One region of the Arenicella sp. 4NH20-0111 genome, then DNA from elsewhere that is predicted to be linked to it. Evidence: riboswitches for the same ligand, from Rfam matches in the RefSeq annotation. Region 1 holds a riboswitch; the other holds the start of a gene.
The links. Region 1 has a riboswitch for cobalamin ahead of ABWW54_RS08150 (ribonucleoside-diphosphate reductase subunit alpha). Riboswitches for the same ligand answer to the same signal wherever they lie in the genome.

Region 1 (15,244 bases):
AAACCCGTTTTGCGCGAACTGAGGGTGAAACGCCATCGAAATAAAGCCTTGCTCATGATTATCACGCACCTCATCACGGATATCCAAAACCTGAACTAATTGCGATTCATCGACACTTTCATCGTTCGGAAAGACCCAAACAATTCCAGGTTTATCAACCACGTAAATTAGATTATTCAGTCCATCATTGAGCACCTGAACGGGTGCAATAAAATTATCAGCGATATTAGGGAAAGCGATTTCAAATTCGTAGTTCCCAGTCGACACACTGCCATTGACTGGGAAATTCAATGGTTTTGCTAATATTGGCCGCTCTGGTAACGCAGACACAGCACTGACAACCTCAAGATTAAACTCATTACTCTGCTGCCCAACGGTAACGGTCACGACAAAATCCCCTACGCTTTGTAACTCAGGCGTGACGACAGATGCTCCGGTTAGATCTCCCGCCCACGCGCTGCTTTGCCAAACTACGGAACCACTAATATTCTCTTCAGGAAGTGTTAACGCCAGCCTGGTTCCTCGATTAGCTTTTCGATCATTACCCACATCAAGTTGTGATTGGCTCGGCACCCCGCATTGTTCTGGTGTCATCCAGACGCCATTGTTAAAACACAGGTTCGAAGAAGAAAAGTCTAAGTCCGCTGTTTGATTAGACCCTTGATCGTTGAAAATTATCTTTCCTTGTTCAATTGCATCGCCAACTTCCACGAAGAATAGATCATTGGCTCCTACCTCTTCCATGATGGGACCGGGCCAGTTCACGTTCGTCATGGCTTCAGCAGGCAATACGTTCCAAAAATAGGCAGTCGGAGCCTCAAAGCCTGGGTTATTCACAAAATACACCGCTGTAGTAGCGGGGTAATTCAATGTAGGGTTTGGGTCGTATTGGCATGAGTCTAAGCCAACGAATGCTCCATTTTGAAAACAGGGCTGGCTCGAGGTCAACAGTTGATCCGTCGTCTGAGCAGCACCGTTATCATTAAACACAATTCCACCTTGACTAAGGGGTGTCGAAAATTCAAAACTGAACCACCCATCCCCTAATGCTTCCATCTGGGCACCGGGCCACTGCGAATTTGGTGAGGCCGGCTGTAGATCAAAATAATGTATGTGTGGGTTCGCGAAATTCTCGTCGTTCTTGAAATAGACCGTCACTGACTCTCCGTCAGGTGGAGGTGGATTTCCATCAATTGAAAGCCCGCAAGCCGTTAACGATTGCCATTGTCCATTGGTCCAACAACGATTATCACCGGCCATCAATAAATCGCCAGATTGCTGGGAGCCATTATTACTAAAAATCACATTGATGGATTCAGATAGTTCTTGAAGATCATGACAGTAGTACTGTCCCTCTACCTGAAGTTCAATCCCCGGCCAGGTAACGTCAGCGATATTGGCTGTGTCAGGCTGAGGATTCCAATAGTACACCGTTGGGTTAGCGAAGTTTTGAGGGTTGTCATAACACACTGACGACTCAGCCACCGTTTGTGCATTCAGTGGACCAACTACTGCAATTGCCAGGTACAAGGCCGCCGTCAAGATGGCTCGGCCCCCACCTCCACTCAGCGCTACGTTTATTCTCAACTTTGATTCAACGGCACCTACGACAAAACCGAATGCTAATTGAATTACCTGTCCAAACTTCATGTTCTCCACAAGCCGTTCTCCACTCATCAGTCATAATTTATTGTTATGACAGGTATGATATAGGCTTATAAAAGTCGCGCAAAAGACAATACATACGTATTCAAAACCATTAAAAATCAAATGCATACGTATTCAGCTGGTAAAAACCACTAATTACACAGAGCAACTCAACCAATCCTTGTTGCAACAATGCCAACGCGGTTAATCAAGCTCTGTTACACGCGGCCTGATTGCTTAATACTCAGGCCCTGCATAACTAAAATTTACCGATTAGGCTTAGAACCGTTCATCTAGCGCCGCGCCTGGCTTTTCCGTTAACGGAAAAATGGCGAGAAACAACCTTATAGTCCACCGGCCACATCCAACAGCGCCCCAGTACAATATGAGGCTTGACCAGAGCTAAGCCAGACGATCGATTCGGCTACTTCATTCACTTTGCCACCTCTGTTTAGAGGTATTTTTGAAGCCAACCGATCTACTCTATTCGGCTCACCTCCAGCAGCGTGAATTTCGGTATGTATCATCCCAGGCCTGACCGCATTTACTCGGATTCCGCGTGAAGCCAACTCTTTAGCGAGGCCAATAGTGAGACTGTCTACGGCGCCTTTTGAGGCAGCGTAATCTACGTATTCATTTGCTGACCCAGTTTTGGACGCAATCGATGATACATTAACAATATTGGCTCCGCAGTGATCCGACATTACCCTAGCGGCTTGCTTACACATCAAAAACACACCATAGACGTTGGTTTCAAATACCGCCTTAACTCTTTCTAAGCTCATTTCTTCCAATCGAAGCTGAGGCCTTAAAATTCCCGCATTATTTACCAATACTTTTAATTCTCCGAGTTCAAGCGAACGATCAAAGAGTCGAATCACATCAGTTTCATTGGCGACATCGGCTTGTATGGCTTTAGCCACACCGCCAACGGCCTCAATTTCAGCAACTACCTCAACTGCCGACGCCCTGTCATGCAGGTAGTTAATCGCAACAGCGTATCCATTCGTTGCTAATTTAATAGCAACAGCACGACCAATACCACGACTGGCACCGCTAACAATTGCAAGATTTTTCATATTGGAAACAGCCCTAGCAGTTTTTGCCATTAAGAGTACTACAGTACTCGACTTTGAGTGGGACTTTACATTAACGAAAGCGCAATAGGCGACGGTTGACACAGAATAAGCCCAGCACATCTAGTGTTTACTAATGCAACAAATGACTATATATTGTGCTTTGCACTGGTTCACGCTGTTTACCAGCCGTGCTAAGAGGGAATCTGGTGAAAATCCAGAACTGACGCGCAGCGGTAATGGGGAACGAAGGTGGTGATGACGGAAAAGCACTCCATATTGAGTGATAAAATCCGACAAAAGCACTGTTGTTGATAACACAACGGGAAGCTACCACCGTAGGTGTCTACTTAGCTACTAGATAGACATGCCCCTAAGTCCGAATACCTGCCAGAGCGTACGTGTTTTACACGTTTATTGCAGCCTTCGCGTCATAGGTTGGGCAATGGGACAGTGTGTGCTCCCACAATCCGATTGGCTTGTTTAATGACGAGTCAAAGATTGCTTGGTGCTCTTTATCTGCCTGATGTTCAGCGTGGTCGTGAAGGATAACAAATTCACGCGAACATTAAGGTTAACCGAATGCAACACGACACACAGTTACGTGCAACTACATCTCCAGACTTGGCCCCGGACTTGACGCCAGACTCAGAACCTCTGTCGAGCTCTCATCTTTACACTTCATCCTCTGCCCCGACGTCCAAACCCCTCATTTTTGTCATTAAACGTGACGGCAATTTGGTGCCGTATTCAGAAGAAAAAATAACACTTGCGATATCTAAAGCAATTTGCGCCTCCGACACCGATCATACCCCCTCATCCACCAGCGTCATTGCAGAGCAAATCAGCTCTGCTATAAGTCAGCGCTTATTAGAAACGTTGCTCGATCGAGACAAAATCAACATAGAAGATATTCAGGACCAGGTAGAACTTGGATTAATGCGACAAGGGCTACAAAAAGTTGCTCGAGCCTACGTACTCTATCGCCAACAAAGGTCAGACCGCCGAGCTAAAGAGCAAGAGACGCATAAAAGCGAAGGAGACGAGTTCGCGAACACTAAGTCACTACTGGCGTTTTGTTGCCGTAACCTCTCGGATGTATCCCCCGAAACAGTGTATGAACTAGCACGAAAAAATTTCTATCAAGGCATCAACAGCAAAGACATTGCTACTACGTTGGTGATGACACTCCGCCCAATGATCGAAAATGAACCAAACTACAGCTTTGTCGCAGCGCGGGTTCTCTTACACGCTCTAAAGCAAGAAGTCTCAGAATCATTGAACATTGACCTGTCAACGCCCAACTTCTATTCGCAGGCTTTTCGTGAAGCCATCAATCATGGCCTCAATTGCCAGCTATTAGATTCGAGGTTTACACGCTTCGATCTAGATACATTAACCGAAGCGCTTGATGAGCAATACGACCTTCAATTCCAATTTCTAGGCTTACAAACTCTATACGATCGATATTTACTGCATTGGCAGCAACAGCGACTCGAGTTGCCGCAAGTATTTTTTATGCGAGTCGCCATGGGTTTAGCCTTAAATGAAGAACAACCAAATGAACGCGCAATAGAGTTCTACAGACTACTTGCTAGCTTTGACTACATGGCGTCCACTCCTACATTGTTTAATTCAGGCACCATCAAGCCTCAGCTTTCGTCTTGTTATTTAACCACCGTCCCCGATGATCTCGGTGGCATCTATGGATCCATTAAAGACAACGCTCTGCTAAGTAAGTGGGCTGGCGGCCTAGGTAACGATTGGACACCCGTTCGTGCTTTAGGCGCTAGAATTAATGGTACCAACGGCCAATCACAAGGTGTGGTCCCTTTTTTAAAGGTGGTGAACGATACCGCTGTGGCCGTTAATCAAGGTGGCAAGCGCAAAGGCGCAGTGTGCGCTTACCTCGAAACTTGGCATTTAGACATAGAGGATTTCTTAGACCTTCGAAAGAACACTGGTGACGAACGACGTCGAACTCACGATATGAACACCTCCAATTGGGTGCCTGACCTGTTTATGCAACGAGTATTTGAAGACGCACAGTGGACACTGTTCTCGCCTGATGATGTTCCAGATCTTCATGAACTAAGTGGCAAAGCGTTCGTAGAAAAATACCAATACTACGAATCGTTAGTTGAACGAAACGAAATCTCCCTTTTTAAGCGAGTACCAGCCTCTGACCTTTGGCGCAAAATGTTGTCCATGCTATTTGAAACAGGCCACCCTTGGATTACATTCAAAGACGCATGCAACCTTCGCTCTCCACAACAACATTCCGGCGTTGTCCACTCTTCAAATCTGTGTACTGAGATTACTTTAAACACCAGTGATGATGAAATCGCTGTCTGTAACTTAGGCTCGATAAATATTGCGCAACACATTACCAATGGAACACTCGACCTCAAACGCTTAAAACGATCCGTCTCAACGGCGATTCGGGCATTGGATAACGTAATCGACATTAATTACTACGCCTGCCCACAGTCCAAAAAATCAAATTTAAGACACCGCCCCATTGGCCTAGGAATGATGGGGTTTCAAGACGCGCTATACAAGCTTGAGATTCCATACGCAAGCGAGGAGGCTGTCTACTTCGCTGACACCAGCATGGAGCAACTGTCTTACTACGCCATCCAAGCGTCCAGTGAGCTAGCGAAAGAGCGTGGCAGTTACAGCAGCTTTCAAGGGTCTCTTTGGTCACAACAAATACTTCCGATTGACTCTGTCGAATTACTGCGAACCGCGCGCGGGGCAGAGTACTGCACTTTCAATTGCGAAAGGTCATTGGATTGGGAGCTACTGAAATCACAGATAAGCACCCACGGCATGCGTAACTCAAATGTGATGGCCATCGCTCCTACCGCCACGATTTCCAACATAGTCGGAGTGAGTCAATCGATCGAGCCGACGTATCAAAACCTATACGTAAAGTCGAACTTATCAGGCGAATTTACTGTAGTGAACACTTTTTTGGTCGATGAACTCAAGAAACTTGGGCTATGGTCGAGCACTTTAGTCAATGAACTCAAACGTTCTGACGGCAGCATTCGTTCCTTCGAAGGCGTCCCGGAAAAACTAAAGACTTTGTTTGCGCAGGCCTTCGAAATAGATTCTCATTGGCTTATTGAGGCGGCGGCTCGTCGCCAGAAATGGATTGATCAAGCTCAGAGTCTGAATCTCTACATGGCGACTCCCTCCGGCAAACAGCTCGATAGCCTGTACAAAACAGCATGGTCTCGTGGCCTTAAGACGACCTACTACCTACGCTCACTGGGGGCCACACACATGGAAAAAAACCTTGATCAGCCTTCACCCCAATCCAATGACACGCCGCAACCCAGCGTGATTGACAAACCAAGCCCTCCCTCAATCTGTTCGATCTTAGAACCTGATTGTGAAGCATGCCAATAACCTCTCTCTAGGAATTCCAAAAATGAAGATATTAGACTGGAGCAATCCCTTAAAAAATGCCATCGCTCCACGCAGCACTCAGAATAACTCGAACGAGGATAGAATCGGCATGTCTAGATCACAGGATCACGCAGACTCCAAAAGCACCGCCCCAATAAATCCGGAAGATAAGCGAGTAGTGAACGGAGCGACAGATGTCAATCAACTGGCACCTTTTAAATATCCTTGGGCATGGGAATACTTCCTTAACGCCAATAAAAATCATTGGACTCCTTTAGATGTAAACATGACCCAAGACGTCCACGACTACCACCATAAACTTAACGACGCAGAACGCCATGTCTTTGAGAATGTACTCGCCTATTTAACCACGTCAGACATATTGGCCATGAGAAACATAGGACTAGCCGTGATGGAAAAAATGACCGCGCCTGAACTTCAAATATACCAAGCCAGACAGGTTTTTGAGGAGTCAATGCACACATGGACATACCAGCATTGCATCGAAACAATAGGCCTAGAACAGAGCGAGATTTACAACCGCTACCGAGTCGTTCCCGAGATTCACAACAAAATTCAATTGGCGAACAAACGATTGGAAGCGACCCTATCCAATAATTTAAACCTTAGAAACAAAGACGACCTAGAACAGTTTGTCATGTCGTACCTATTCTTTGCGGCAGTATTCGAGGGCTGTTGGTTTTACAATGGCTTTAGCCCAATATTCGCCCTACAGCGCCGAGGCTTAATGAAAGGCACGGCCGAGCAATTTCAGTACATCATGCGCGATGAAATTATGCATTATGGGTTCGGGATGAAAGTCGTAAATCAAATCATCAAAGAAGAAGGCTTAACATTGAACCCCATTGCGGTTACGGACATGTGGATAGAATGCGAAGCAGCTGAACGATCTTATGCTGAGTTTCTTTTGCCTGAGCCGATCATGGGTTACAACGCGAAAGACCACATAGAACAGTTTCGCTACCTAGCTAACCGACGAGCAAAGCAGCTAAAACTCGACCAACCATTCGCCGGCGCAAACAATGCCTTACCTTGGTTAAATGAACAAGCGAGCTTAAGAAAGGAGAAAAATTTCTTTGAAACTCGTGTAACCGAGTACCAAACTGGAGCCAACTTGAGCTGGTAAATAGCTATTTATCATCATAGTGATTCATTGATGCTACCGACTGACGATAGCCTTGATGGTTTAGCCGTCAATCGCTTAGTCAGCTGAGCTTTATCGATAGATCCACCCTCAATCCTGTATTGATGATCTATGTTTGCGAAATAGAAAAAGGCCAGAGTTTAATAAAAACTCTGGCCAAAAATGGTGTGAGGACACCAAGTAGTAAATGAGGTCAAGTTTTACCTTAATTTGCAGCTATAGAACTCGCTTCGCAGGCTTTACCTTTTAAGCATTCCAACGCCACTGGTTGTTCACCACGAATCTCGCAAAGAACCATTGAGCGTTCACCCGCTGCTTTCACTCTCAGTTTCGCTTTGAATACGTTACGGCGTGAATTGATGCTCGCTACGTCTATTTTGCTCACAGAATCAAACTGTGCATTGATGGTTGATTTACACTCAGCCAAATAGTTTGCATCGGTTTTCGCTGCATTTGCACCGAATGTAAAAGAAAGGCCGGCAACTACTAATGCTGATTTGATCAAAGTTTTCATGATTACGCTCCAGGATAAGGAAATTAAATTTGTTCGCCGTGTTTCATGGCTTGAGCGTATTTCACTTCTTTCGACGACTTAATTCTGCCGAAATGGTGGCAAAACAGACCGAATTTTGAAATCCGGTCGTCTTTTTAAGTATCCGTCAGTGTTTCGGTACGATATTTGGTTGGGCTCAACCCGAAACGCGCCTGAAACGCACTATTAAATGAGGAGATTGACCTAAAGCCGACGTCTAGCGCAATTGTTAATACCGGTGTTCGTGTGTCCTCTCTGAGTTTGATTCCGGCTTCTTCAATCCGATAGTGGTTAACAAACTGATTGAAATTGCGATAACCCAGCTCCTGATTGATTTTTTGCCTGAGTTTATACTCGGGAATTTTTAATGATTGCGCGAGCGTCCCAACTCGTAAATCGTGATCAGCGTACAAGCGCTCCTCACGCATCCTCTCCAATAATTGAGCTATGACCGGGTCATTTGCTTCCTTAGGCTCAATGGGTGCCGTAATGATCGGCTGCAACATTAATTTAGCATCTGGATTTAACCTAGAAAACACGTAGTTCATCGCTAAAGTGAATACCAATATACAAAATTGGGTCATCGTATCAATCAGGATAGGAGGCTCGAAGTGAGTCACCACCTCAACAAATATAATGACTAATGTCTCAATAGAAAAAACGAAAATAAATATATTCCGGGCCTTCGCTCTAAGTTCTACTAAATCGTTGTCACGGCCTCGCCACACGACCGAGATGGCGGTCAGTGTGATAATGCATTTAAGAATCTGCAGCCAAAGCGGGGAACCCGGCAACCCCAAGTCAATAATGTGAAACCAGGCCGAGGCCCCCATTGACACAGAGATCAGTGCGAGCATCCATTTGGGCACCTGGCAGCTCTCTTCAAATATAAAGAATACGAAAAGCAGCAGCATACTGGGTACCGTTGCTCCGAAAAACCACATAAATCGCAAGTTTTCATAATGCGGTGTATAGCGATCGACTAAAGGCATGCCTACGTAAGACATAATCCCAAACATAAGCCCAATGCCGACCACTTTAACTCGCTTTGGATTATCTGAGAAAGCAATAAAAAGCGTAAACAGTATTACCTGTGAGATTGCCAGTAGACGAAACGTAATATTCAAGTACTCCATTCGCCAAGTGTGCCATGACATCGGTGAATTTCACACCAACTTTAATTTTTGATGCAAAAAAAGTACTTCGCAAGCTCAATTCGACTATCTGAAGTAGCACTTCTTCACTATGATTAACTCACGCGCAACTTAAGGAAGCACAAGAATGTCAAAAATTAAATTTATCTTTCTAACAGCCTTGTTTTCTGTCTTTTATTACTCGCCCCTATACGCAAAATCACCCGTATGGAAAGTAACAAAAGGAGACAAGCTTTTGTTCATTGGCGGCACAATCCATTTACTCTCTAAGGACGACTACCCTCTACCCTCCTCATTTAACCTGGCCTTTAATGCTTCTGAAGACATAATTTTTGAAACTGACATAGAAAGTGCACAATCGCTTACCACACAGGCGAAATTTTTACAGGTATTGATGTACCAGGACGGCAAAACAATTGAGGATGATTTAAAGCCAGAAACCTACGATGCACTTGTTGCATTTCTCGAAGACCGTAATTTACCTGTGTCGATGTTTACTCGATTTACCCCCGCTGGGATTAACATGACTTTAGTGGTACTAGAGTTACAAGGTCTAGGCATTACCGGTGAGAGTGGCGTAGAAGCCTATTTTAATTCTCAGTCGAAAGCTCAGGAAAAAGACGTCATGTGGTTAGAAACCATTGATGAACAAGTGTCATTTATAGGTCGAATTAACGACCTCGATGCAGACTTAGTCACGAACTCCACACTGCGAGACATCAAAAAACTAAAAGACGAATGGCCAAAACTCCTTTCCGCTTGGCGAGAAGGAGACATGGATAGGCTAGAGAGCCTAGCGATTAATGAGATGATTAATGAGTCACCAGAACTTTACCAATTTCTACTCGCTGATCGAAATAAAAACTGGGTTCCGGAAATCAAGCGGATGCTTGACAGCCCTGAAGTAGAATTTGTACTTGTCGGTGCGCTCCACCTAGCAGGAAAAGACAGTGTTTTAACCATGCTCGCCAATGAAGGCTTTAAAATTGAACAACTTGATTAGTCAAACAATTCAATGCCTAAGGCAAGCCTCATCAGGCGCGGACAGTATTAGACGTTGAGAGTTTTTGCTTCTAAGTCTCATGAGATTGTATGGCCCTGACTGCTGAATAGGTAGAAACACAATAGGGGACGATGTAGGTCAATACCAATTGAAGCGCGCTAACTGCGTTCATATCCATTCGCATGATTGTCCCGCCGTGGTTAATTGCAGCCAGTATCGTTCCAACCACGGCAGCTATCTTAAGCGAAGGCAATACAACCCTAGCGCTCAACGCTAACGTAAAGAAACCGCCATTTGGCGAAGGGTTAGACACTCTTAGACTCGCCTATGCTCCCCATGACTGGCGTCGAGTTCGTTTGGATATCGACAACAACCACCCTAAAAACAAGCCAAATAAGATCGCCCCACCACCAAGTAGGAACCATCTTTGAGCGCTTTGATCTTTAAGTCCTTTGTTTTGAATCCGAATATCATCCAACTGCAACAATAGCTGCTGTACTTCGTCTTCTAATTTTGTATTCCTGTTGGCAATATTAACCGCGTCTGAGGACACACGCTTAATGTTATCTAACTCTTCTGTGGTCGTTCGGAGCTTAGCGGTAAGGCCCGTGTTCTGCTCAATAAGTGATTGATTATCTTTTTGCGCTGTTGCCAGAAGAGCTTGTAACTCACCAGGTTTCGCCCGTAATTGTGCGAGTTTCGATTCCAAGCTTGCAACTCTAGATTTAGCGGAGGGAGTGTCCGTTATATATCGCTTTAATACATACCCTGTCGTTCCATCGGCAATTCTCACCTCACTGTGATTATTACCGACATCCGCCTGAATAATGTCCATGCGATCACCGCTCTCTAAAATCTTAATAATCTTATTCTTATTGCTGGGCCCAGATCGCATCATTACCTCAAGTGTGTCGGTAATGTATCCAGACTGAGCTGAAGATATTGAACTATATATGGTAACGCCAAACACTATGGCGGTGAGAACGATGTGTTTCATGTGCGATGGGGCCAAATTTTACCAACTCTTTAATCGGCGAAGTATACAGCGCATCCCATTCAAGCATAAGCCGTTAGATGAATCTCGTCACGATTTGTTAATCTAACTCAAGCTCCTTTAATTTTCGGGTCAGTGTATTTCGGCCCCATCCTAGCAATTTAGCCGCTTGTTGACGATGCCCGCTGGTGTGCTCCAGTGCCACAGTAAGTAGCGTGCTTTCGAAGCGTTTACCCAAATCGCTAAGTACGTCTTGTTGCCCCATGTTCAATTTCTGTCTCACCGCCCTTGCCAAGGCAGTTTCCCAATCTTGAGTTTGCTCCTCGATAGATTCTTCAAGTAATTCCTTAGGTAGATCTTCAACACCCACCGATTTAGCGGGCGCCATCACAGTTATCCATCGACACATGTTTTCTAACTGACGAACGTTACCTGGCCAGTCATACATAACCATCTTTACCATCGCCTCTTCGCTGAGCACTTTCATTTCAACTTCCAGGTCATCCGCGCTCATTCTTAAAAAGCGCTTAGCCAGCAAAGGCACATCTTCGGCTCTCTCTTTTAATGACGGTATGTCTATGCGAATCACGTTCAATCGATGATACAAATCTTCTCGGAAATGGCCTTCGGAAACCTGCTTCTCTAAATCCCGGTTTGTTGCTGCAAGCACTCTAACGTCAACCGAGACAAGATCTCGTCCTCCCACTCGATAAAAGCGCTTGTCCGAAAGAACTCGCAGTAAGCGAGTTTGTAACTCGGCACTCATTTCACCTATCTCATCAAGAAACAACGTCCCGCCGTCAGCTTGCTCAAACCGCCCTTTACGTTGAGCCTGCGCACCCGTAAACGCGCCTTTTTCATGACCAAAGAGTTCCGATTCAAGTAATTCTGCCGGTATGGCCGCGATATTGATCGCGACAAATGGCTTATTTGCCCTAGGGCTATGGTGGTGTAAAGCGTTGGCGACTAGCTCTTTACCAGTACCCGATAAGCCACAAACCATGACATTAATGTTCGATTTTGCCAATCTCCCTATCGCCCTAAACACCTCTTGCATCGCGGGCGCTTCACCAATGATCGTCACATCATCACGATCCTCTTCCTCTCCGGGCTCAGCCCCTTCCTTAGGTTCAACGGCTCGTTGCACCAATCTGACTGCTTCATCAAGATCAAAGGGCTTGGGAAGGTATTCGAAAGCACCGCTTTCATAAGAGGCCAACGCACTGTCCAAATCAGTATGAGCAGTCATGATAATGACCGGCATATCAGGATTATCTTCGTTAAGCATCTTGGCAAGCTCCAACCCGCTCATTCCTGGCATTCGGATGTCCGTCATCAACACATCCGGCGTGTCTGACTTTAACGCCGTCAATGCATGTTCCGCATCTTCAAAATCTCTGACATCAAATTGTTCTGCTCTTAGCGCTCTAGCTAATACCCAACGTATCGATGAGTCGTCATCCACTATCCAAACTTTATGCATTTTTTGCTTCCCTCGTTACGGATTCCTGCGGGTTGTAGGGTAAATAGATGGAAAAACATGTTTTTCCATGAAAATCTTCTAATTGAACGGCACCATGATGCCGTTGAATAATCTCTTGGGTAATTGATAACCCTAGACCAGTGCCCTCCGGCCTCCCAGTGATCAATGGGTCGAAAATCACATCTTTCATATCCACCGGTACACCAGGGCCTTCATCCCACACTCGCACCTTGAGTGCTTGACGATGTAAAACCTGATTGATGGTAACGAAGCGCTCAAACTTAGTGACCAAACCAATTTTTACAATATCGCTGTTTTCTTGAGCTTCAATCGCGTTTCCAACAATGTTCAAAAGTGCCTGAATCATCTGTTCTTTATCAACTTCGATTTCAGGCAAAGCCGGGTCGTAAAAACGACTGATATTCAGAGAAATCCCATCATTAACGCTTACTAAGTGAACAACATGCTCAAGAACTTCATGAATATTCAGAAGCTTGGGTTTCAACTGCTCTCTGGATCCCATTACTCGATCAACCAGTCGAGTTAGCCGATCGGCTTCCTTAATCAAAATATCGGTCAGCTCTTTGCGTGAAGGGTCCTTGATTTCTCGGTCTAGAAGTTGGGCTGCTCCGCGGATCCCACCCAAAGGATTTTTAATTTCGTGAGCTAAGCCTCTCATCATCAACCTAAAGGATTGCTGCCTCTCAAGTTGATTCTTCTCTTTCATAAATCGTGAGATACGATTTATCGAGTTTATTTCAATCAGAATAGATGGCTCAACGCCACGCTGCGTTGTGACGGCAGAAAGCGTCATGTCCACCAAAGAACTTTGATCTAGCTCTTCGAGTTCCACCTCTCGCAAAGTAAATTTCGCGTTGTGAAGCCGACACTCACTCAAAGATTTGTGTACCGTTCGATCACTGATTAGTTCCCGAACTGGCTTGCCTAATAGATAGCGGCGACTCTGACAAAGAAGTGTTTCAGCAGCAATATTTACTTGCTCAACGCAATCATTTTGATCAATCAATATGACTGCACATTCCAAGCTTTCAAGTATTAGATCGCTGTTCACAAATAGCCCTATGCCTACATTGCACCAAATTGGTGCGTTAATCGACCCAGCTATCCAACGTCTATGGTCGGTATATGAGGGTAAAACTAGTTAAGCGTCCTATGCCCGTTAAATTTAGCTTCCTGCTAAAGAGTAACGTGCTTCGCACTTTGCGAAGCACGTTACATTCTATAAAGAAAGGACTAGCAGCTGTAAGAGTGCAAGAACTCGATTGGGTGCGTATTAATACGCAACGCATCAACTTCTTCTTGCTTAAGCTCAAGGTACCCATCAATCGCACTGTCGGTGAAAACGCCACCAGCAAGTAAGAACTCGCGATCTTTATCAAGCGCATCAAGAGCGTAATCAAGACCAGCTGCGACCTGAGGTATTTTCGCTTGTTCTGAAGCCGGTAACTCGTACAAATCCTCGTCAGCCGCATCGCCAGGATGGATCTTGTTCTTAATGCCGTCAAGACCAGCCATCAACATCGCTGTAAACGCCAAATAAGGGTTAGCAGTCGAGTCTGGGAAACGAATTTCAATACGACGACCTTTGGGATTCATCACGTAAGGAATACGACAAGATGCCGAGCGATTTCGTGCTGAGTAAGCCAACAAAATAGGCGCTTCAAAACCAGGCACTAAACGCTTATAAGAGTTAGTAGAGGCATTGGCAAAAGCATTAATGGCTTTTGCATGCTTGAAGATACCGCCAATGTAGTACAAGGCAGTTTCACTCAGCCCACCATATCCATCGCCTGCAAATGTGTTTTGACCGTCTTTGAAAATCGACTGATGCACGTGCATACCAGAGCCATTATCACCCACGATTGGCTTAGGCATAAAGGTGGCGGTTTTGCCGTACATATGAGCCGTATTGTGAACCGCGTATTTAAAGATTTGGACTTCATCGGCCTTACGAACCAAGGTGTTAAAAATCGTACCGATTTCACATTGACCACCTGTTGCCACTTCATGGTGATGCACTTCAGTTGGGCAACCCATGGCTTCAGACGACTGACACATCGCCGCACGTAAGTCATGCAAAGAATCAACCGGAGGGACAGGGAAGTAACCGCCTTTCAAACCTGGACGGTGAGCCATATTTCCTTCTTCGTACGGCTTTTCTGAATTCCAATAAGCTTCTTTAGAATCCACTTCATAAAACGCGCCACGTGGCTCGTTTGAAAAACGAACATCGTCAAAAACGAAAAATTCATTCTCAGGACCAAAAAACGCAGTATCGCCAATGCCCGTCTCTTTCAAATACTCTTCAGCGCGTTTAGCAATCGAACGTGGATCGCGCTCATAACCTTGCATGTTAGAAGGCTCAACAATGTCACAACGAATGTTCAATGTTTTATCTTGAAAGAATGGGTCAAGGACTGCCGACTCTGCTTCAGGCATCAAAATCATGTCTGACTCATTAATGCCTTTCCAACCCGCAACAGAAGAACCATCAAACATCTTGCCTTCTTTAAAAGTATCTTCGTCAACAACAGAAGTTGGGACCGTAACGTGCTGCTCTTTACCGCGTGTATCAGTAAAACGAAAATCAACGTATTTTACGTCTTCGTCTTTGATTTGCTTTAAAACGTCTTGAACTGACATTTTCTTACCTCAATATCAATGGTTTATCTAGTAGACCCCAAACATTCGAACCGAATGTCATAAGCCATATCTGCTGGCAGCTATCACCGCCCCTACCGACTTAGTCGGC
Region 2 (15,244 bases), on a different contig from region 1:
TACCGGCACGCAGGATGTTGTTATTAGTACTAGGGTTGAGATTAATAGCAAACGACTATTTAAACACTTCAAAACCGGAAATAGGAAGTGGTTCGGTGTGAACGATGTTAATAAACGTAGGCCGTTAGGTAGATCGGTAGCCATATTTAATTGTATTTTTATTTTTGAAAACGTGCGACTCAATACAGCGAGCTTTACAAGTACTGAGTTGGCAAGGTGAGTAAAGTAATTATTGGGTATTTATAACCGATTTGTAATGGAGATTAAAGCAGTCAAACTTTGCTTGTGACTGACAAATATTGTTTTGATGAAAAAAACCTATAAATGTCTGAGAGTTGCCAAACTATTTTCTTTGTCATAATTAATTCTAATTATCGCTCCAAAGTCGAGTTCAAGCCTGAACATGCGTTCAAGAGGCGCTCCCATGATGTGTGAATGCAGCAAGCGTTGTACGCCAGAGTGAGTTACAACGGCTACCTTTTTGTGATTATTTAATAAGAGCTCCTCCCAGAAATTCATGACTCTGGTTTGCATTTCCTGCATGCTTTCTCCGTTAGGCGTGGATTGCGTGGTGAAGTCCTGCATCCAACGTAAAGCTTGTTCGGAATTGAGCTCAGACCATGGGAGCATCTCCCAGTCACCAAAGTTATACTCTTTTATGCGCGGCTCCTGTAACAGAAAGTCTCCAGGCAATGATAATGCTAATTTCAAACAACGTTGAAGTGGGCTAGTAATAACGACGTCATAGTGGGAATGAGTCTTTAGCGTAATTTCTTTGAATTCATTTTCGTAGTTTGACGCTAATTCTAAGTCAGTTTGGCCGTAACATATGCCTTTTGCAACGTTGGGGGTCGTGTGTCTAATAAGATCAATGATCATTATCGAAGTGTCCGTACGAGAATGTTAGAAGTCTAAGCAGAAGGGCTAAATAAGCGCCACACACACTAGTAGGAACAGCACTTCGGTTACCTGTTGAATTGCGCCAAGTACATCACCGGTGTATCCGCCTATGCGTTTAGCACTGTATTGAATTAAGATCTTCGAAGCCCAGTAGGCGGATACCATTCCAATAATCACTGCTTCGATTGAGTAGAGAGCAAGAAGTAAACACGGCGCCAGAGCAACCCAGTTTGAAAAAAGATTAGCGGCGTGAGTCAGAGGTTTGTTTGCGATCGGCTTTACTTTACTCTTGTCTATGTCTTGGACGTATTGATGATGCTCGATCACTCGCGAGGAATGTTGCCGGCTAACGGTATGAGCTGAAAGAGTGCATAAGCACCAGGCCGCCGGACTGATTGTAGCCAGTTCATAGAGTAGGCCAAATTTCACGCTAAGTATCCCAATCAACGCAACCGTACCATAGGTGCCGATTCTGCTGTCTTTCATGATTGTTAACACTTGATTTGCATTCCAGCCACCACCAAAGCCATCGCAAGAGTCTGCAAAACCATCTTCATGAAATGCGCCTGTTGCTAACACAGTGGAAATCATCGACAGCATCACGGAGATGGATAAAGGCAGAAACAATTGAAAAAATAAAAATGTCGTGCACGCTATAGCGCCAATAACCAGTCCGATGCTGGTGAAATATTTTCTTGATTCAGCAAGCAGGTCTTCAGAATAGGGCGTATTAACCGGAACCCTGATTCTTGTGTAAAACATTAACGCGGTGTAAAACAGGGTTTTTTCGTGATGATTGAAAAGTGTCATTATCGCTTTGCTCTTGCTGTGTCTAGCTGTTGACAAATTGTATTAATGGCCTGCAATTGCCTGATCGTATGACGTTGTAAATGATCAGGGTTTACAAAAAATAGATTGTTCTCTTTTACCGCGGTAAGACTTGGCCAGCGTTTCCAGTCCTCTAGCCATTCAGGGCGTTCTTCTCCCATACCACTTGCGATGATTGCTTCAGGGTTTAGCGCAATAATGGACTCGATGCTGACTCTCGGTGCCACCGCCACTTCTTCCATGAATACGTTGGTGCCTCCACAAGTCCGGATGGCGTCAGATATGATGTGGTTCCCATTTATCGAAATTAGCGGGTCGTTCCAAACTTGATAGAATGTGGTTACTTTGGGTTTTTCGGCATTTGCAATACGATGCTTATCTATGGCATTGAGAAATTGTTGTGCGGCTCGGTCTGCTTGGTTCTCATTTCCGGTGACGGCGCCCAATAGTCGCAAGCTTTTCGCTATATCGTTCAGAGAGTCCGGTTGGTCAATAAGAATGGTAAACCCAAGTTCCCGTAGCTTAGATATGTTGTCCTGGGAATTTCCAGAATCCCATGCAACGATCAAATCTGGGTTCAATTCGACAATACGTTCGTGATTGGTTTGTTGGTAGCCCCCAACAATCGGGTGCTTGACTGCATTGGCAGGATAGTCGCTGTGGCTGACAACCCCCACGATTTGGTCACCCGCTCCGATTGTGTATAAGTTCTCAACGATATGTGGTGCTAGTGCAACAATGCGGGTCGCCGGCTTGTCTAGTGTGACCTTTTTGCCTGAAAAATCGGTTACGGAAATTTTTTGAAAATCGGTCGTAGGATTTGGAATGTCCGCCTTTTGCGAGCCGCTGTTGTCATCACAGGAAGTGAGCAGTAAGCCGCAGAACAGCGTCAGCCAAACTGCCCCCCATTGAGGTACAGAGCCACGAAGGTGGGCGTGAAAATTAGGCATGTTTATCGCTGACCCCGGCGGCGTCAAAGGTTGCCATGTTGGCGTGAAGGTTTAGGGCGTTTAACAAGATAGGCACGGCAACCGCTGCTCCGCTGCCTTCACCTAAGCGAAGGCCTAAATCAAGTAAGGGAGACGCGCGTAATTTCTCCAGAGCATGACCGTGCGCAGGTTCTGCCGATGTGTGTGAAAACAACATCCAATCCCGACAATTGGGGTTGATTTCGCAGGCCAAAAGAGCCGCTGCGGTGCATATGAATCCATCAATAAGGCTCGGGATCTTGCATTGTGCTGCGGTGATGTACGCTCCTGTTAGAGCGGCAATCTCAAAGCCGCCTACGTGCTGAAGTACGCTCAATGGATCATTCAACTTCGACTGATGACATTTTAACGCCGCGTCGACGACATTCGATTTATGGGTTTGTTCAGAGGGGGTTAATCCCGTGCCAGGCCCAACTGTGTGTTTAGCGGTAAGTCCTAACCGTGAAGCATAAATAGCGGACGCCGCCGTGGTATTGCCGATGCCCATTTCCCCACCTATAAAAAGGCAGCCAGAATTACTTGTTGTGCTCTGCAATGTAAAATCTAAAACTTCGCTCCTACCGACATTTAATGCTCTTTCTAATTGATCGGAGGTCATCGCTGGGGCCAATGACAAATCTTGAGTCGAAGGGGCAATTTGTGCATTAGTAAGTTTAGAGTGGTCGTTGATGGATCCTATGGTCCCTAAATTAACCACACGAAAGTCCGCGCCTAAGGAGTTCGCTAAAACGCTGATCGCAGCCCCTCCGTTTAAAAAGTTCTGAATCATTTGCCCCGTCACTTCCTGCCCAAATGCAGATACATTTTGAGCGCAGACGCCATGATCAGCGGCAAACACCCGAATTAGAATTTTATCTATAACCGGGGTTTCATTGGATTGCCAAGATGCGAATTTAACCGCAATATCTTCCAGTCGCCCCAATGAGCCAGCGGGTTTTGTTAACGTCGCTTGTCTCGCTAACGCCGCCTCTAAGGCGGCACGGTCTGGTTGCGGGCAGGGTTCGAATACCCAATGTTTTGATTGTTTAGGTTTCATGATTTTGGATGGTGAGAGTTACTCTTAAGAACTTGAGGTAAGCCCGCGGTAATTAGGGAAACATTGCTGCATACCTGTGCTAGTTCTTGATGCAGCCAGCCAATGTTGTCCACGTACTCACGACTCAGTGTACCCATCGGAATTACGCCGCTTCCCACTTCATTACTGACCATCACGATATTGTGTTGGGTCGATTGTACGTGGTGTACTAGTTGCTGCTGATAAGCGTGCCATTGTGTCGGCCGCTGATGCATGCAGTTACTAACCCAGAGCGTGAGGCAGTCAATAAGAATGGTAGATCTGTTTGTTAGCGAGGCGATGAGATCGGGTATTTCCATTGCTTCCTCAAGTAAATTCCAACCGGCATGTCGATCGGACTGATGTTTAGAGATTCTTACTTTCATCTCGTGATCATCGGCCGTGGCCGTCGCAAGATATACTAGATCTGTGTTAGTTCGCTCCGCTAATTCAGTGGCCAGGGTTTCAGCGTATCTGCTCTTGCCGCTTCGAGCTCCTCCCAAAACCAGATGTGTTACAGCTTCATTGTTCATTTAAGGACGCCTCATGACGGTGTTTACTGAATATCATGTAAATGGAGTGTGACATTGCAAGCGGTCAAAAAGGGCCGTTACGCGCCAATCAATACGGGTTGGCCAGATTCATGGCTCACCAGTATTTCTACTTGTAAGCCAAACAGACGTTGCATATTGCTTTTTGTGACTACTTCTTTGGGTGTTCCATAAGCCAATTGTTCGCTACACATCATCGCAAGTAGTGAGTCAGCGTACCGAGTCGCTAAATTTATATCGTGTGAAACCATAATGACGGCTACGCCTCGATTTGAAAACGTTTTAATGGCGCTCATTAGATGGTGCTGGTGCCCTAAATCTAGGGCAGAGGTTGGTTCGTCCAAAATTAAAAGCCGTTGTTGGTTTTGATCGTCGGGCTCCCAAATTTGGCAGAACACGCGCGCCAGCTGCACGCGTTGTTTTTCGCCCCCTGAGAGCTCAGTATAGCGACGATTAGACAGGTAGCTGATGTCCATCATGCTCAGCGCGTCTCTGATGATTTCGATATCTCTCTGCTTTCCCGTTGAGTGTGGGATTCGCCCTAATTCGACCACCTCCTCTACGGTGAACGGAAAATTCAAGGCGCTTTGTTGTGGAAGCACAGAGAGTTGCTTGGCGCGGAGTTTTGGAAGATGCGAAATTGTTGGCATGTCTATTGTTCCTTTGTACTTTAGACTGCCTTCGATGGCTTTAATCAATGATGATTTTCCGGCACCGTTAGGTCCGATGATGGCCAGTATTTCTCCTCTTTCTATTGAAAAAGAACAATTACTAACGAGGTTGTGGGACCCGTTGCTCGGAACTGGAACAGTTAGGTCTTTAACAATTAGCACAGGTTTCATTGTATTTTCTAGCTCGGCATGTAGTCGTTGCGATGGCGTAACAAGGAAATAAAGAATGGCGCACCAAATAATGCAGTTACCAATCCTACCGGAAGCTCTATGGGGCTAAACACGGTGCGAGCGAGTGTGTCAGCTACTAATAAAAGAATGGCGCCACCAATTGCTGAAAGAGGAAGCAAATGAACGTGATTTGGCCCAATGATTAATCGAATGATATGTGGCACCACCAATCCGACAAATGAGATGGTGCCTGCTAACGCGACCGAGACTCCCACTCCCAAAGCGACCAACAAAATTAGGTGAAGCTTAGTTTTTTGTACCGCTATTCCTAAATGCCTGGCTTCAGACTCGCCCAAAAGAAATGCGTTGAGAGCGACACTGTATCGAGGCAGCAATGTGAATATAATTAACCCGATCAACATGGCAAGAGACACGCGAGGTGTGCTCGCGCCGCTTAACCCTCCCATGCTCCATAAACTGATTCGGCGCAACGTCTCATTATCAGCAAAAAACTCAATAAGGCTGGTCAACCCTCCGGCTATGGCGGTAATGGCTATACCAGCCAACAGCATGGTTGCCACTGATGTGCCATTTTTATTCGTGGCAAGCGTGTAGACGCTAACAACGGCGATTGCACCCCCAATAAACGCACCTAGGGAGAGCAGCCACAATCCTCCAATACCGGTCACGGTTGCGATTGATGTTGCTCCGAAAATGGTGATAGCGGCACCAGCGGATGCTCCAGCGGTAACGCCAATGAGTGAAGGGTCAGCCAGTGGGTTTCGGAATAACCCTTGTGTGGTTGCCCCGCAAATTCCCAGTAGAGCGCCTACGGTTGCGGCTAAGAGGGCTCTGGGCAGGCGAATTTTATCTATGACTAACTGGTGAGTGCTGTTTGACGTTTCACTAATTAGTGCTTGAATGACCTCTAATATTGGTACTTTAATGGTTCCTAAGCTTAATGATAGGAGAGCGCTGACAGGCAGAGCCACTATCATCAGAATCGTTAAAAGCCTTTTTCGAGAATGTTCCTCGTTGGTAACGGGTTGAGCGTTTGGTGGTGAGTGCATTATAGGCCTATCACGAATTCTTCTATGAACTCTTTGCTCAAAGAATGTTCTAGGCTGTCAGCCAATCGATTAAGTTGTTGTTCTCTGATGGCGTCGAGATTAAGTGCATTCTGTTGATCTAATCCAGCCCAATTCAAAATGGCATTGCATGCATTGGGCTCATCAAAAAGGCCATGAAGATAGGTGCCTGCTACGGATCCATCTTGATTTACGCAGCCTTCCTTGCCGCCTGATTTATCAGTTGAGGTCAGTGTGAATAGTGCCTCAGATTGATCGTGAATTTGAGTGAGCCCGCAATGAATTTCGTAGCCCTTGACCGAGGCTGAATTGAATTTAGCATGATCAAAAACAGCCGAAACGTTTGTCAGCTGTTTGGCTGGGGCTAATTCGGTTTTACAGTTAAGTAAGCCAAACCCAACGGTTTGCGCAGAGATACCAGCATTCTCGATACCCAGTGGATCTCTGATGGATTCACCTAGCATTTGATAGCCGCCACAAATCCCCAAAACTTTCCCTCCATAGCGTAAATGTCTATTCAACGTTTCTTGCCAACCATTGTCAAAAAGAGCGTGTAAATCACTGATGACATTCTTTGAGCCAGGGATAACAATGAGGTCGGCTGATCGATCAATGGAGTCCACTGGTACAAATTTTAGGTTGACGTTTGGGTGCAATCTTAGAGCATCGAAGTCCGTGTGATTACTAATCCGGGGTAAAATAGGGACGACGACAGACAGTGCGTTCTCGCTGTGCGATTGCTCTATATTAATGGCGTCTTCGGCATCCAAAAATAGGTTATGTAAGTACGGCACAACCCCCAAAACCGGTTTGCCTGTTCGCTCTTCCAACCATTCTAGGCCTGGGTTAAGTAATGCTATATCTCCTCTGAATTTATTGATGATAAAACCCACAACGCGTCGCTGCTCAGTCTTTGAAAGTAGATCTAAGGTGCCAACAAGGTGTGCAAAAACGCCCCCTCGGTCAATGTCGGCGATAATTATTACTGGGCAATCTACTTCCTCAGCAAATCCCATGTTGGCTATATCACCGGCACGGAGGTTTATTTCGGCTGGGCTGCCAGCGCCCTCAACCACGACATGACTAAACTGAGTGGTCAGACGATCAAAAGACTCGATAACGGCGTTCATCGCGACTTGTTTATAATCGTGATAATCCTGGGCTTGCATATCACTGATCGCTTTACCGTGAATGATCACCTGAGAGCCAGTATCACTTGATGGTTTTAGTAAAACCGGATTGAAATCAGTCCGTGCTGGCACACCGGCCGCAATGGCTTGTAGCGCCTGAGCTCGGCCGATCTCGCCACCATCAGTCGTAACAGCACTATTTAGGGCCATATTTTGAGGTTTAAATGGCGCCACATTCAACCCTTTATTGCGCAGGAGTCGGCAAAGGCCCGCTACCATGACCGTCTTTCCAGCATCTGACGTACAGCCCTGTATCATCAGAGTCTTATTTGATGAGAAGCGTTTTAGTGACGGTTTTTCCATGTCTTTCATCGCATATTAGTTTTTTGCGCCTTCGTTGATCGGGATCGAGTTAGTCATTGTAAACGTACGAGTTAGTAGTCGACGCCTTTCCTCGCTTTTAAGCCATCGCGGTAACCGTGACGAATATCCTTCACGTCCGATACGGTATCCATGATGCTTCTTAGTTTACTGCCGCCTCCACGGCCGGTGACAACGACGCTTTGTTCGCTAGGACGATTTTCAATAGCATTGACGACGGTGTCTTTATCCAAATATTTATAGCCGAGCATATACGTTAGTTCATCAAGTATAACGAGGTCGTAGGACGGATCCTTGAGCATGGCTTCGGCTAGGCCCCATGTCTTTTCAGCGGCCGCAGTGTCGGTATCCATGTCTTGAGTATTCCAAGTAAACCCGGTTCCCATTTGATAAAGGTCTACGCTAGGGCAGTGCGCTTTAATGAAGTCGGCTTCGCCGCAGTCTTGAGCGCCCTTAATGAATTGGATAATGCCGACTTTTTGTTTATAACCTAGTGCTCTCATCACCATCCCAAATGCCGAACTGGTCTTTCCCTTGCCATTTCCGGTCATTAGGATTGAGACGCCACGTTCTATTTTTGCCGCGGCAATACTGGAATCGACTTTCTGCTTGTGTTTCTCCATTTTGGCCTTGTGAGCCTTCTGCTTTGCTGAAAGTTGTTCAGAATCGGTCATGGTTCGGAGCCTATGGTTAAATGATTTGTTGACTATAATAGTAATTTACCCTGAACCCTAAAACAGCATCATTTGAGGGTATTAGAAGCATTGTTTCCGGTATTGACAACACACGAGGGCGAGTTAAGACAAAAAGAGCCCCAATCAAGCGTATCGCTACTAGACTAGGGCTCTTGTTAAACTGGCTTAGTCGTTAGAAAGCATAACGAACAGACAGCTTTGCCTGCCTACCTTCGGTATTAAAACGCTCAGTAGAGGTTGCCAAGTTAAGCGTATAATCTTTATCGAACACATTATCAATGTTTGCCAGAACACTTAGTTTGTCACTAAATTTATATGAGGCGCTAATATCGAATAGGCCATACCCCGCGACTTTTGTGCCGCCGCGATCGACCCTGCCTGTTTCCGATCGAACATCAAATGCCATCGTAAGGTTGCCAAAGCTTCTATTAGCATTAATGCTCAAAGACCGTTCTGGTCTATCGTCAAGCTGGTCACCAGATTGTTTATCCTGAGCGTCTAAAACGTCTGCTTGTAAGCCAATCTGCCAGTCAAGTAGTTTGGTATTGATTTCCGCTTCAATGCCCTTGAGTTGCGCCTCGCCGACGTTGGCAGCTAAAAACGTATCTGGGTCAAAACTGAACAGGTTCTCTACGTCAGTTTGATACGCTGACAGCCTCCAGTTCGTGTGGCCATAGTTTCCTAACAAGCTCATTTCAAGGTTTTTGGATTCTTCAGGCAATATATCTGGGTTACCAAAGAATGGGAAATACAAAAAATTGAACGAAGGCGCCACAAACGCTGTGCCGTAGCTGACCGTCACACGGAGAGAATCGCTATACTTGTAACCCATTGCTAGGCTGCCGTTCGTTTCGCTTCCGTAAGCGGAGTTGTCGTCGCTGCGAACACTTGCCACAAAATCGACCTTCTCAGAGCCAGTTTGAAGTTGTGCAAAAATTGCCTTGTTATCTCTATTGGTCGTTGGAAAATCATTCGTTGAGGTAATGTCTTCTTCGTAGTAATCCAAGCCACTGGTCAACGTCGCTGAGTCGGATAATTTGAATTCTAGTTCCGTGCTTAGACTGTCTCTATTGGTTTCAAAGGTAGACGGAAATGACGACGTAGTTTCGGCTTTATCTTCATTCATTCCGACAGTAGTCGACCACGTTAAAGAGTCACTGAACGAGTGAGTTACGTTTAAAGCGGTACTCAAGGTTTCATTGTCAGTTAAATTCCCTTCGCCGTTGCCAAACAGGTTGTCAAACTCTACTGTACTTTGGGTCGCTAATACATTGAGCAGCGCCGTGGTGTTTTCGCCGAAGGATAATTTTCCGCCTAAGCTGAACGCTGTTTCTTCAAATGCGTCTTTATCTTGATTTCCTCCTGAGACGATGCTGGTTCGATCTATTCCGTCTGTTTCTTCGTGCTGCGCACTAACGTATAGGCTATTTCTTTCATCGCCTATACTGAGCCCTACGCCTGCTTCACTTAGGCCATCCGACCCAGCGGAAACTGAGATTGAACTGGCGTCTGCGCCGCCTTTTTTGGTAAACAGTTGGATGACGCCGCCAACGGCATCGGCACCATAGATGCCTGAAAATGGTCCTTTTAGTACTTCGATTCGTTCAATTGCCTCAATCGGGTAAGCATTAAGAGCGGCGGCTCCTAACGTTGCGCTTCCAACGCGTACGCCGTCGATCAACACAATGGTTTGTGATGATGATACTCCGCGAATAAACACGCCAGTTGCTGAACCACGGCCACCGGAGTCAGAGACACTGATGCCTGCAATTCGTTCTAACAGTGCTGGAATACTCTTAACCTGCGCTGCTTCTATATCAACTTCAGTGAAAACGTGAGTTGTTGTCAAGATGTCCTTTAGCGATTGCTCACCTTTGGCAGAGACAACGATTTCGTCAATGTCATTGTTTGGGGATTGAGCGATTGCCCACGGAGTACTGAGCGCGCATGCCACGGCGATACTGGATCTAAATATGTTTTTCATTTCTCTTCACCTTATTAAAGGAAATTCAATAACTTACAAATTTAATGTAAGTAATTAATTTAAGGTGATAAAGCGAGGATTCAAAGGAAAGCTATGTATCAGACTTCGACAGTAAAAACGCCACGATAACATGCGTGCCCTTGGATGGTAGCCCTCCGCTCCATCAACGGTCTAGAACAAACTCTTAAACGAGTTAATAGGCCGGTTCCGGGCTTAACAAATAGTGACACTTCACTATTGATTACCGTTGCGGGGGCAGCGTTGGAGTCTAACCAACTTCCCAGTTTAACCGCTCGATCATGAAATGAAAGGCAGACCTAAGTTCTGCGCGAATTATAGGATTAACGGCACTAATGTCAACGAGGATTGACTAATAGTTCGAGGGATCTTCAGGAGAAGCAGGTAAATGCGTGAGCTATTTTGCAAAAAAAAGCTCCCTGCAATGCAGGGAGCTTGGTCCACGTTTAAAAAGAATGTATGAATCTACACTAAGCCGCCTGATCGGGCTTGCTGGTGTGTGCGATGACTTTAGCATCCAGCCCGTTGATTGAAATCTTTTTAGGCTTCATTGCTTCTGGAACCTCTTTAACTAGAGAGACCGTGAGAAGGCCGTTTGCCAGCTCTGCATTCACTACTTCAATATGGTCGGCAAGATTGAACTTTCTTTCAAATGATCGATTAGCAATCCCTTGATGTAGAAAGTTTCTTGGCTCATCTGAGCTTTCTCTTTTACCATTGACCGTCAGCACGCCGTTCTCGACTTGAATGTCTAATTCACTTTCTTTGAATCCTGCAAGGGCTAGGGTAATGGCGTATTTATTTTCAGCTACCACTTCAATATTGTATGGTGGGTAGCCGGTGGATGTTTTTTCTGTTTGAAAAGCGGCGTCGAGTAAAGACCCAAATCGGTCATAACCTACACTGCTACGGTAAAGCGGGGTTAAATCTATTCTGTTCATTTTCAGTTCTCCTGTTTACGCCATTTAAGGCCGTAAAGTTTAAAGTTTGCTAACGTCACTACCTCATCAAGAGCCTAGTGCCGTAGCTTGTTTTATCGGCCCCGAAGGCGCCGACAGTAATTAATTGGAGACGGTCTTTTATTTTTCAAGGTTTTTTTTAAGGCTTGGCGTAATTGCGTCGCCCTAATGATTGTGTTGTGTGGTATTCATCAAGGCCGCTGACTGCGCAGGTGTTGGCGGAAATAAGATTTATTTTACCATCGGGATGCACGTAGTCAGGTGGGCATATTAGCTCTACAATTTCACCCACGATTAGGACAGTGTTATTAAGTTCTATAGGGACTGTGCTTTTCAATGCTACGCCGTATTTGATTTCACATTGTGCGACGTAAGGTGCTCCTAGGGATGTGTACTGTTCTGTTAGTCCAGTTCTCTCGAACTCTGAAATCCCTTTAGCGTATCTTGCTGAGGTTTGGTGAGCTTGATCAACTATGTTGGCTGATACTTGATTGATCGTATATGTGCCTGTGTCGAGAATATTTTCGAAAGTATGTCGTTCGACACTAGGGGGGCGAGCTATCAACCCAACTAATGCCGGGTCAGCACCTAAATGCACAACGGAACTGAATAATGCCAAATTTGTTATCCCTTTGGCTGATTGCGTGCCGATCAAATTGGCCGATTTAAAGCCCGATATAGAGTTTATGAGGTTGGTGCGGTAGCGATGTTTCATCGCTTTTATGTCAGAAGAGTCGACAATCGCGTCTAAGTTTGAGCCTGTGGTCACTTTTGCTTCACTTTTGATGTGAGAATGTTGGTTCGCTGACACTAACCTGTACTGCGAGAAAATTATATGAAAAGGGCGCTTTTAATCGGATCGAATGGAACAATTGGAGAGGCGTTATCAAAAACGTTACACGCGAACTATGAGGTGCATCTCGTTAGCCGTGACACAACCGATTACTCTGATGCGTCTTTGAGCAGACTAAATTCATCATTAAAGAAGGCTGGCGATTTCTCTGTGATTATCTGTTGTGTAGGAAGTTTGCACGATAGGTTCTTGAATCCAGAAAAGCGCTTATCAGACCTTTCTGAAGAAATGCTCATGGAGTACTTTAGAGTCAATACGGTAATCCCTTCTCTTTGTTTGAAGCATTTCTCATCACTTTTGGATAGAACTCAAAATGCTAAGTTCGTTGTGCTCAGTGCGATGGTTGGGAGTATTGCCGAGAACTCGTTGGGAGGGTGGTATGGATACCGAAGTTCTAAAGCAGCGTTAAATATGATGATTAAAACCGCATCAATTGAAGTTAATCGAACCAATAAGAACGCAGCTGTGATTGCCATTCATCCAGGAACCACGATAGGGCGGCTTTCGAAGCCTTTTGCTGCTGGAATAGACAGAGATAAATATTACACACCAGAAGTGACGGCTCATCGTATTGTTAATGTTGTCGAGTCTTTGTCTTCAAAGGATAGCGGACTATTTTTCAACTGGGATGGGCGGAAAATAGCATGGTAGTTAGGGTTCTTTTTATGTTCTGAATCGTGCTATATTCGCGCCCATGCAAGCACCAGCCCAACTACAAGCAACCATTGAGTTGCTTGACGAGATAGATCAATTCCGATACCCAGCAGATCGAACCATGGCGGCCTATTTTAAGCAACGCCGGTATATTGGATCTAAGGATAAGGCGGTTATATCAGAGTATTTTTATACAATTTTACGGAATAAGCTTAGTTTTTCTTATCTTCTGGAAGAAGTTGGGTTGACGGTAAATAGTCGGCGTCTGGCGGCTCTGCTATTGAGGTCACTAAATCGCCCCGTCAGCGACTTTTTCACTGGTGAAGGGCATGCGCCGGTCTCTCTTTCCATCTCTGACGCTGAATCGATAGAGTCCATTGATATGGCGTCTTTATCCAATGCGCCTCTTAATGTCAGGCTTAATGTGCCGAGCTGGATTTCTGCTAAATTACAAATGACCTTAAAAGAGTCGTTTGAAGCCGAAATGATGGCGACCAACCAGCAAGCAACCACTGATATTCGAGTCAACACGCTCAAAAGTAGTCGTAAACAAGTTAGTCATTTTTTTAAAAAGAATAATTTGGATGCCGAAAACACGACGCTATCGCCGTGGGGTATGAGGTTTAATCGCCGTGTTGCGCTTTTTGGTACAGACGCCTTTAAGCAGGGCTGGTTTGATATTCAAGATGAAGGCTCGCAGTTATTGGCCTTGATTAGTGGTGTCAGTGCGGGGCAAAAAGTCGTGGATTTTTGTGCTGGAGCCGGTGGTAAAACGTTAGCACTGGCGGCCATGATGGCAAATAAAGGTACGATCTATGCTTGTGACGTTCATTCAAAACGATTGGAGCAGCTTACTCTTAGGGCGAAACGAGCTGGTGTTCATAATATCCGAACTCATATTCTGAGTTCTGAGCATGATAAATGGGTTAAAAAGCACAAAGGGCTGGCCGACGTTGTCTTACTGGATGCTCCGTGCTCAGGAACAGGCACTTGGCGGCGGAGTCCTGACAGTCGTTGGAATTTGTCCGAAGAGGACCTTAGTAACTTAGTATCGCTGCAGGCGTCGATCCTAGAAAGCGCAAAACGTTTAGTAAAGCCTGGTGGAACTTTATTGTACGCGACCTGTTCTTTATTGGCCGAAGAGAATGAAGAGCAAATAGATCGTTTTTTGACTGATAATAGCGAGTTTCAAGGTAAATCAGGCCACTTCGCTGATTTTTTGTCCTGGCAGGGAAAGGTGGCTATAGACGATTATCAGCTTAGAACGTATCCGGCCTTAACGGGCACTGATGGATTTTACGTTGCGGCTTTAAGCAGAACTCCCGAGGAAAATTGTTAATTAATCCAAACAGGCCCACATTTTAACAATGGACCTGTTTACTAAGAGTTGCCTTAAGCCGCTAATGCAACCAAGACTTGTCGCTTACGATCACCCGTGAAAGGACGGCGGCCATGCATCGCCATTTTATTGTCGATTAATGCCACATCGCCGTCTTGCCATTCTACATCGAAGGTAAACTCTTTAGATAGATCAACAACCAGCTCTAGACCGGACACCGGTATATGCGTACCGTCACCATAAGTAATGGCGCTCGCTGGATTTTCTTTCACACCTTTCCAGCCCAAATAGGCAGCTACCAGTTGATTATAGAAAACTTGAACTCCGTTCTTGAGAGTCCTCACCGCGGGTAACACGGGAGTGATGGCCTTTAAGCTTCCATCGGGCATCCACTTCCAGGTGTAGCCCAACTCACCAAGTTTCGACTCTGCTTGTTCTACGCTGTCGACACTTAATGTGCTCTTCCAGCTTCTGCCTTGCCCGGATTCGTGATTGTCTTGCGCTGGCATGTGCGTAGTGTACTTCAACCCTTTATCTAAAAAATCTTTGGCCAATGAAGCGTCGGCCAATTTGAGCGCTGAATATAGTTGGTCTGATCGACAAATGGGTGTTGCGCCACCTTGATCTGCCGAAGTTTTACAAAAGAAAAATAGTTTATCTGGCGAAATCGGAGTTTGCGCCATTTCATGATGCAAATAAATTTCAACGTCTTTCGGAGCTTCATTGGCAGTAAATACGCGTTCCGTGAAATTGATTCGCACGGCGTTCGACAGCGATTCTTGATAGGTGAAGCTTGGGTAACCAAAGGCTTCCGAGAATGCATCAAAGGTCTCCGCATCGTGCAGAGGAAATCCCCTAAAGAGGATTGCGCCAGCGTTTTCAAGCTGCGTTTCCAGTTCTACCAAGTGTTCCTTAACCCAGTCAATTGCCTCGGATAGAGATGTGCTTGAGTTCGTGGGAGTAACCACTAACGGAAACA

Region 2: linked by a shared signal. The riboswitch ahead of ABWW54_RS07270 (TonB-dependent receptor domain-containing protein) and the one ahead of ABWW54_RS08150 (ribonucleoside-diphosphate reductase subunit alpha) in region 1 are both predicted to bind cobalamin.

Annotation. Positions count from the first base shown of each region.
Region 1 is NZ_BAABWF010000003.1:151,061-166,304, reverse strand. Features, by position in the region: gene ABWW54_RS08160 (starch-binding protein) at 1-1,677, opposite strand, end outside; gene ABWW54_RS08155 (SDR family oxidoreductase) at 1,992-2,726, opposite strand; cobalamin riboswitch at 2,876-3,132, shown strand; gene ABWW54_RS08150 (ribonucleoside-diphosphate reductase subunit alpha) at 3,306-6,140, shown strand; gene ABWW54_RS08145 (ribonucleotide-diphosphate reductase subunit beta) at 6,163-7,287, shown strand; gene ABWW54_RS08140 (hypothetical protein) at 7,511-7,819, opposite strand; gene ABWW54_RS08135 (AraC family transcriptional regulator) at 7,954-8,994, opposite strand; gene ABWW54_RS08130 (TraB/GumN family protein) at 9,119-9,994, shown strand; gene nrtS (nitrate/nitrite transporter NrtS) at 10,065-10,307, opposite strand; gene ABWW54_RS08120 (TIGR04211 family SH3 domain-containing protein) at 10,320-10,991, opposite strand; gene ntrC (nitrogen regulation protein NR(I)) at 11,089-12,471, opposite strand; gene glnL (nitrogen regulation protein NR(II)) at 12,464-13,543, opposite strand; gene glnA (type I glutamate--ammonia ligase) at 13,726-15,135, opposite strand.
Region 2 is NZ_BAABWF010000002.1:732,642-747,885, reverse strand. Features, by position in the region: gene cobC (alpha-ribazole phosphatase) at 319-879, opposite strand; gene cobS (adenosylcobinamide-GDP ribazoletransferase) at 925-1,710, opposite strand; gene ABWW54_RS07305 (cobalamin-binding protein) at 1,710-2,678, opposite strand; gene cobT (nicotinate-nucleotide--dimethylbenzimidazole phosphoribosyltransferase) at 2,671-3,753, opposite strand; gene cobU (bifunctional adenosylcobinamide kinase/adenosylcobinamide-phosphate guanylyltransferase) at 3,750-4,304, opposite strand; gene ABWW54_RS07290 (heme ABC transporter ATP-binding protein) at 4,382-5,164, opposite strand; gene ABWW54_RS07285 (FecCD family ABC transporter permease) at 5,173-6,234, opposite strand; gene ABWW54_RS07280 (cobyric acid synthase) at 6,234-7,745, opposite strand; gene cobO (cob(I)yrinic acid a,c-diamide adenosyltransferase) at 7,817-8,437, opposite strand; gene ABWW54_RS07270 (TonB-dependent receptor domain-containing protein) at 8,631-10,442, opposite strand; cobalamin riboswitch at 10,625-10,778, opposite strand; gene ABWW54_RS07265 (Hsp20 family protein) at 10,931-11,401, opposite strand; gene ABWW54_RS07260 (flavin reductase family protein) at 11,559-12,134, opposite strand; gene ABWW54_RS07255 (SDR family NAD(P)-dependent oxidoreductase) at 12,255-12,923, shown strand; gene ABWW54_RS07250 (RsmB/NOP family class I SAM-dependent RNA methyltransferase) at 12,967-14,265, shown strand; gene ABWW54_RS07245 (TauD/TfdA family dioxygenase) at 14,319-15,244, opposite strand, start outside.